Regions from separate parts of the Vreelandella gomseomensis genome, predicted to be linked through region 3. Evidence: predicted binding sites of a transcription regulator. Region 3 holds the regulator's gene; each other region holds the start of a gene.
What was found. Region 3 encodes PhoB, which activates phosphate uptake and scavenging genes when phosphate is short. Its sites were predicted from a motif close to TGTCATANNNNTGTCANA; they were not measured.
Positions count from the first base shown of each region.

Region 1: phnD (phosphate/phosphite/phosphonate ABC transporter substrate-binding protein) is a predicted target of PhoB. The motif match lies at 1,217-1,234, and genes of this name have one in related genera.
Region 2: QC815_RS15425 (CYTH domain-containing protein) is a predicted target of PhoB. The motif match lies at 962-979, and genes of this name have one in related genera.

Region 1 covers NZ_JARWAI010000006.1:80,013-82,281, reverse strand. The annotation lists gene QC815_RS09200 (bifunctional diguanylate cyclase/phosphodiesterase) at 1-1,194, shown strand, start outside; gene phnD (phosphate/phosphite/phosphonate ABC transporter substrate-binding protein) at 1,306-2,269, shown strand, end outside.
Region 2 covers NZ_JARWAI010000013.1:34,035-36,303, forward strand. The annotation lists gene QC815_RS15415 (inorganic phosphate transporter) at 1-164, opposite strand, end outside; gene QC815_RS15420 (TIGR00153 family protein) at 193-873, opposite strand; gene QC815_RS15425 (CYTH domain-containing protein) at 1,011-1,898, shown strand; gene QC815_RS15430 (ion transporter) at 1,927-2,269, shown strand, end outside.
Region 3 covers NZ_JARWAI010000003.1:201,028-203,296, forward strand. The annotation lists gene phoR (phosphate regulon sensor histidine kinase PhoR) at 1-559, opposite strand, end outside; gene phoB (phosphate regulon transcriptional regulator PhoB) at 562-1,251, opposite strand; gene ubiA (4-hydroxybenzoate octaprenyltransferase) at 1,330-2,238, opposite strand.

The sequences.
Region 1 (2,269 bases), on a different contig from region 3:
CAGGAGCCCGCCAAGCGCGAGTTTCTGCGCTCGATTCTGGATGTGGCGCGCAGCCTGGACTGCCAACTGATCGCCGAAGGGGTGGAAACCGCCGCCGAGCACCTCTGCCTGTGGGAGCTTGACCGCGGGCTGGCGTTGCTCCAGGGGTTCTACTTTGCCAGGCCCAGTGCCGAACCGCCGCTTGATCTTCAAATGCGGCTACCCGCCGCTGAGCCCCTGGCAAGTCCGGCGGGGCGTACGGCTCGGTCGATCTGTCAGGCCATCGAGGCGGTTACCCCCGACTGTGCAATTCCGGTACTGGCCGAGCGCTTCCGGCAACAGCCCACGCTGCGCTGCGTGGCGGTGGTTGACGACGGTAAGCCCGTAGCGGTGGTGCGGCGCAGCGCTTTTCTCACCCTGTTTACCAATCCCTTTAGTCACTCACTGTATGGCAAACGTCCGATAGGGGACGTGGCCGATACTAAGGCGTTGATTGCCAGCGCCAGTACGCCGCTGGACGTCTTAAGCCAGCGACTCACCGACAGCCGCGATATCGAGCAGGAAGACTTCGTGATCGTCAACGATGACGGCGACTATCTGGGCATGGGCAATATCGTCGACCTGCTGCGCGAGATCACCGCGATCCAGGTTCGCCAGGCGCGTCACGCCAACCCGCTGACGGGGCTGCCTGGCAACATCCTGATCAATGAAACCTTGAGTCGGTACCTGAGTGCCGACGAGGGCGTGGCCGCCGCTTACGTTGATCTGGATAACTTCAAGGCCTTCAACGATGCCTACGGCTACGCCCGGGGGGATCACATGATCATTGCCCTGTCCCGCCTGCTGCAGGCTCAGGTGGAGAGTGTCGGAGGCTTTATCGGCCATATCGGCGGTGACGATTTCATGATGCTACTGCCGCTGATTCATTGGGAAAGTGTCTGCGAGGAGATTCTTCAGCACATGGAGGTGATGGCGCCGGGGTTCTACGAAGACGAAGATCGTCAGCGGGGAGGTATCTGCATTGAGAACCGCCAGGGCACCACGAGCTTCTACCCCTTCGTTAGCCTGTCGATTGCGGTCAAGCCAATAGCGCCCGCTGCCCGCTGCAAGGCACTGGACGTGGCCGCCGAGCTTTCGGAGCTGAAACACCAGGCCAAAAAAATCCCCGGCAATAGCCTGTTCGTGGAGCGTCGCGGCGGCAACACCCAGGCGTGATGTCATCGTGGGGTCTTTAAACCGTCATCCAGTGGTCATCGAAGTGCCCTGCCGTTGTCATCTAACGACGGCAGGATTAACGCTGTCTTCTAACAACGCTTCAGGTGATTCATGCAGACGTTATCCCTTCCCCGTACCCTCATTAGCGCCGCCGTTGCCAGTGCCTTTGCCTTTTCAGCCGTGGCGGTTCAGGCCGATCTTTCCAGCCGCTACCAGGATGCGGATGGCGATCTGATGGCAGATGTCCCCAGCGATGACGCCCAGTGGGTAGACCCGGACACGCTGGTGTTTGCCTATACGCCGGTCGAAGATCCCGCTGTCTATGCCGATGTCTGGTCTGACTTCCTGGATCATTTGAGTGACGCCACAGGTAAAGAGGTGCAGTTCTTCCCGGTACAGTCCAACGCTGCCCAGCAGGAAGCCATGCGTGCGGGCCGTTTGCACGTCGCCGGTTTCAACACCGGTGGTGTGCCAGTAGCGGTCAACTGCGGCGGTTTCCGTCCGTTTGCCATGATGGCCGCCGAGGACGGCAGCTTCGGTTACGAAATGGAGATCATTACCTACCCGGGCAGCGGTATCGAATCCGTTGAAGACCTGGAAGGCCGCCAGCTGGCGTTTACCTCCGAGACCTCCAACTCGGGCTTCCGCGCGCCGTCAGCGCTGCTGCGTTCCGAATACGGCATGGAAGCGGGGGAAGATTTTGAGACTGCGTTCTCGGGTTCACATGACAACTCTGTTCTAGGCGTGGTCAACGAGGACTATGAGGCCGCGGCCATCGCTAACTCGGTAGCGCGTCGGATGCTGTCGCGTGGCGTCGTGGAAGAAGGTGATTACGAGGTCATTTATACCTCGCAAACGTTCCCGACCACTGCCTACGGTACGGCCCATAACCTGGCACCCGAACTGGCGCAGGACATTCAGGACGCCTTCTTCAGCTACGACTGGGAAGGCACCGCCCTGGAGGAAGAATTCTCCAACTCCGGCGAAGCCCAGTTTATCCCCATTACCTATCAGGATAACTGGGAAGTGATTCGCACCATCGCCGATGCCAATGGGGTGACCTACGACTGCGACT
Region 2 (2,269 bases), on a different contig from region 3:
ACCACGGCGATGAGGATAGCCTGCTTGATGGTGATGGCTTTTGAGCCCACCGACGTCCCCATGGCGTTGGCGACATCGTTGGCCCCCACGCCCCAGGCCATGAAAAAGCCGAAAAGACAGGCCAGGATGATAAAAATATCACCGTACTGAGCAATGATCTGCATAACGCTTCCCTTGTGTGGGGATCGGGTATTAGTTGGCGGTCATGATCTGCAGGCGGCTACCGACCCGCTCTGCGCGGTCGGAAAGTTCGCCGACCCAGTCGATGATCTGGTAAAGGAAGACCACATCCACCGGTGGCAACTCGCTTTCCAGGCTGAACAGCTGGCGGCGGATCGCGACCTGCTGGCTGTCGGCCTGGTGCTCAAGGGTATGCAGTTCGCGAATCATGTTCTGCATCACATCCGAGACGTTGCGCCCGAACCCCGACTCCAGCAGATCCTTGAGCTCCTCCAGCGCCTGGCGGGCCTGGGCCACACATGCCACGCTGGTGCGGATGTAGTCGCGCATCGGGTCGGCAAGCTCAGCGGGCACGGTCATTTTACGGCCCAGCATGATGCCGGTAATGTCGCGCGCCTTGTTGGCGATCTTGTCCTGTACGCTGATCAGGTCGAGCAGATCGGAACGCGAAACGGGCAGGAACATGGTATTGGGCAGGTTCAGACGCAGCTCGGTCTTGAGAACGTCGGCGTCGTGCTCCAGACGCGTCACGTTTTCGCGCAGTTGCGCCGCGCTGTCCCAATCGCCGGTCAAGGTTGCTTCAAAGAAGGGCAGCAGTTGGTCGGCACATTCGTTCGCCTTGACGATGTGTGCGAGCAGCGGCTGGAATGGCGAGCGGCCAAACATCGCGGAAAAGGGATTGGAAGTAACCATAAAGCCTTTAATGCCTGTTTTCGGGAAGCCTGGAAATGGCGGCCACAGTATAGTGAGTGCGCCTGCCGCCGTCATGAAAAGTTCATATTGTCATTAAAAATTAACCAAACTGTCATAGTAACGAGGTAGCTATTGTCATGAAAACATCATCACCGACCGAAATCGAGCTGAAGCTTGCCCTGGCTCCCGAGGGCCCGGTAGCACTTCGCCAATACCCGCTGCTGCAGGCGCTGACGCCACAACGGCAAACCCTGACCAACACCTATTACGACACCCCTGAAGGCGCACTTGCCCAGGCGCGCATCGCGGTGCGTCTGCGTCAGGTGGACGACCAGGTGCTGCAGACCGTCAAGACAGCCGGCCACGGCGGCGGTGGGTTTTCGCAACGCAAGGAGTGGGAATGGCCGCTGGCGACACGCCACCTGGATACCCAAGGACTTGGCGAGCTGCCGCCGTTTCAGGGCGCCCTTGGCGAGGTAATTCCTGGGCTGCAGCCTCAGTTGAGTACCGACTTTGAGCGCTGGAGCTGGCAGGTAATGTGGCAGGACAGCCATATCGAACTGGCACTGGATGAAGGCAAGATTCACAGCGGCGGACACCAGGCGACCATCTGCGAGGCGGAACTCGAGCTTAAGCACGGCGCGCCCGAAGCGCTCTGGTCGCTTGCCCAGGCGCTCGCCGAGCGCGTGCCCCTGCGCCCGTCGGACACCAGCAAAGCCGCCCGTGGCAATGCCCTGGCGGCACAGCAATGGTCGCTTCCCGACGCCGATTCCCCCGCACTGTGGATGCACCGGGCAACCCTGGCGCTCGACGCCTACCACGATAGCCACCGCGCTGAACATCTAGAGACGGCACGGGAAGCATTGGCCGCGCTGGCCGCCGATCCGGCCCTCACCGACCAGGCCCGGGATGACGCGATCGTCATGCGCGATGCGCTGGGCAGCACCGGCCAGCCAAGCGTGGCTTATGCACAAGCCGCGCTGGCACTCGCCCATCGCATGGCGTATCAAACCGCGCTACGCTAGGGCTCACAGCCTTTTTCAGGACGGCCTGATGAATCTTTCATTAAAACCTGGCGCAGAGGGACTTCGAGCGCAGCTTTTCCACATCATTTTCGAGTCCGATACGCCGGGAGCCAAGGCTTTTGACATTGGCTTGATTCTGGCGATCCTGCTCAGCGTCGGGGTCATATTACTGGATAGCGTTGAGGCCTATGCCGAGCGCTACGGCATGCTTTTTTATGTCCTGGAGTGGATATTCACCATCCTGTTCAGCATCGAGCTGGTGCTGCGCCTTTACTGCCTTGAGCGCCCCACGCTCTACCTGAAAAGCTTTTACGGCATTGTCGATCTGATCGCCATTCTGCCCACCTGGCTGGTGTTGCTCATTCCTGGCG
Region 3 (2,269 bases):
GACGTTCATCGTCACCGTAGAGGGTGATCTGGTACTGCAGGATACGTCGTTCATCGATCGGCGAGGTCAGGGTGAGCGGCTCGCTGTAGTCGCGGGCGTTGAAGTAACTGATAAACCGCGGATCACGCAACAGGTTGGTAATGTGCTGACCACGGTCGTGGGCCGTTTGCAGACCCAGCATGTTGGTGGCAGCGCTGTTCCACCACTCCAGGTCGCCATGGTGGTCGAGCATCACGATGCTGTCGCGCATGGCCTCGGAGGATTCCTGGATACGCGCAAGGGTCGTGCGCAGGCGGTTCTGGGTAATCCGCTGGCTTTTCTGGTAGCGATAGAGGCGGTCAAACAGCTCGCCCCACAGGCCGTTAGCGGCGGGCGGTTCATCCTGGGGGCGTTGCGTTAGCCAGCGATACGCAGCGCGCAGCTGCCGCAGGTGGTAGGTCAGACAGACCGCGAAGCCGCCGGCAAGGCCCAGGCCCGGCATGCCGACCAGCCACCCCAGGCAGATACCAAGCGCCGTCCAACCGATCAGGCGCCACAGCTCACGACTCCACAAACGCACGGTTAGGCTCGCGCGGAGAAGCGGTAACCGGTACCGCGTACCGTTTGAATCAGATTCTGATGCGCATCACCCAGCGCCTTGCGTAACCGGCGAATATGTACGTCAACGGTGCGCTCTTCCACGTAGACATTGCCTCCCCACACCTGATCGAGCAGCTGGCTGCGCGTGTAGGCCCTTTCCTGGTGGGTCATGAAAAACTGCAGCAGGCGGTATTCGGTGGGCCCCATATCCAGCGCTTTGCCGTAGGCGCTGACCCGGTGACTCACCGGATCGAGCAACAGGCCGTTAATTTCGATGGGATCCTCAACGCCGCGAGGGGTCGCACGGCGCAGCACGGCCTTGAGGCGCGCCACCAGCTCGCGGGGGGAAAACGGCTTGGTAATGTAATCGTCAGCGCCGGCTTCCAGGCCCTGAATCTTGTTATCCTCCTCACCCTTGGCGGTAAGCATGATAATCGGCAATTCAGCGGTGGCTTCTTCCCGCTTGAGCCGACGCGCCAGCTCGATGCCGCTGGTTCCTGGCATCATCCAATCGAGCAGCAGCAGGTCGGGCTGGTGGTCAACCACCATGGCATGGGCATCCTGGGCGTTTTCCGCTTCCAGTACGCGATAGTCAGCCATTTCCAGCGCCACCGCGATCATCTCGCGAATGGATGCCTCATCATCGACGATCAAGACGGTCTTGGCAGTCATTCCGGAGCCTCACGGTGTTCGATAGAAAGAAATCCAGTGACAGATCAATGACGATGACACCATGACTTGATGACAATTCTATGACATTGCCAGGGATTCGCCAGCCGCTGGCCACCAACTCAGCACAATCCCGGCAAACACCAGCAGACCCGACCAGTGATTATTCAAAAACGCCTGAAAACAGGCGTCGCGCTCACGGTGACGGATCAGCCGCTGCTGGTGGACGAAGGTTGCCGCCATTCCCGCCAGCCCCAGCCAGAAAAAGCCGCCCAGCCCCACGCGCGCCCCCGCCCAGGCCAGCAGCGCCAGGGTCATGAGCTGCAGCAGCCCGATCACCCAGCGGTCGGCGTGGCCCAGCAGCACGGCGGTGGATTTGATGCCAATCTTGATATCGTCGTCGCGATCGACCATGGCGTACTGGGTATCGTAGGCGACGGTCCACAGCACGTTGGCCAGGAACAACAGCCATGCTTCCACCGGCACATACCCGAGCACTGCGCCGAACGCCATGGGAATCGCCCAGGAGAACGCCGCCCCCAGCACCACCTGAGGAAAGTGGGTATAGCGCTTCATGAACGGGTAGATGAAGGCCAGCACCACGCCGCCTAGCGACAACAGTACGGTAAACCAGTTGGTCAACAGCACCAGCATGAACGCCGCGACCACCAGCCCGATAAACAGCAGCTGCGCCTCGGTCTCACTGATCCGCCCGGTGGCCAGGGGACGATGCTTGGTGCGTTTGACGTGACCATCGAGGTGGCGGTCGGCGTAATCGTTGACCACGCACCCGGCCGCGCGCATCACGTAGACGCCAGCGATGAAGACCAGCAGCACGCTGCGCCCCGGGACGCCCTCAGCGGCCACCCACAAGGCCCAGAGCGTGGGCCACATCAGCAACCAGGTACCGATGGGCCGATCCAGCCGCATCAGCCGAATAAAATCCATCAGGCGACCCATTCCTATCGGCCGCAGTAGAGAACGATCCATGCTTACCTCATCCATCCAAGAGACGCAGCGT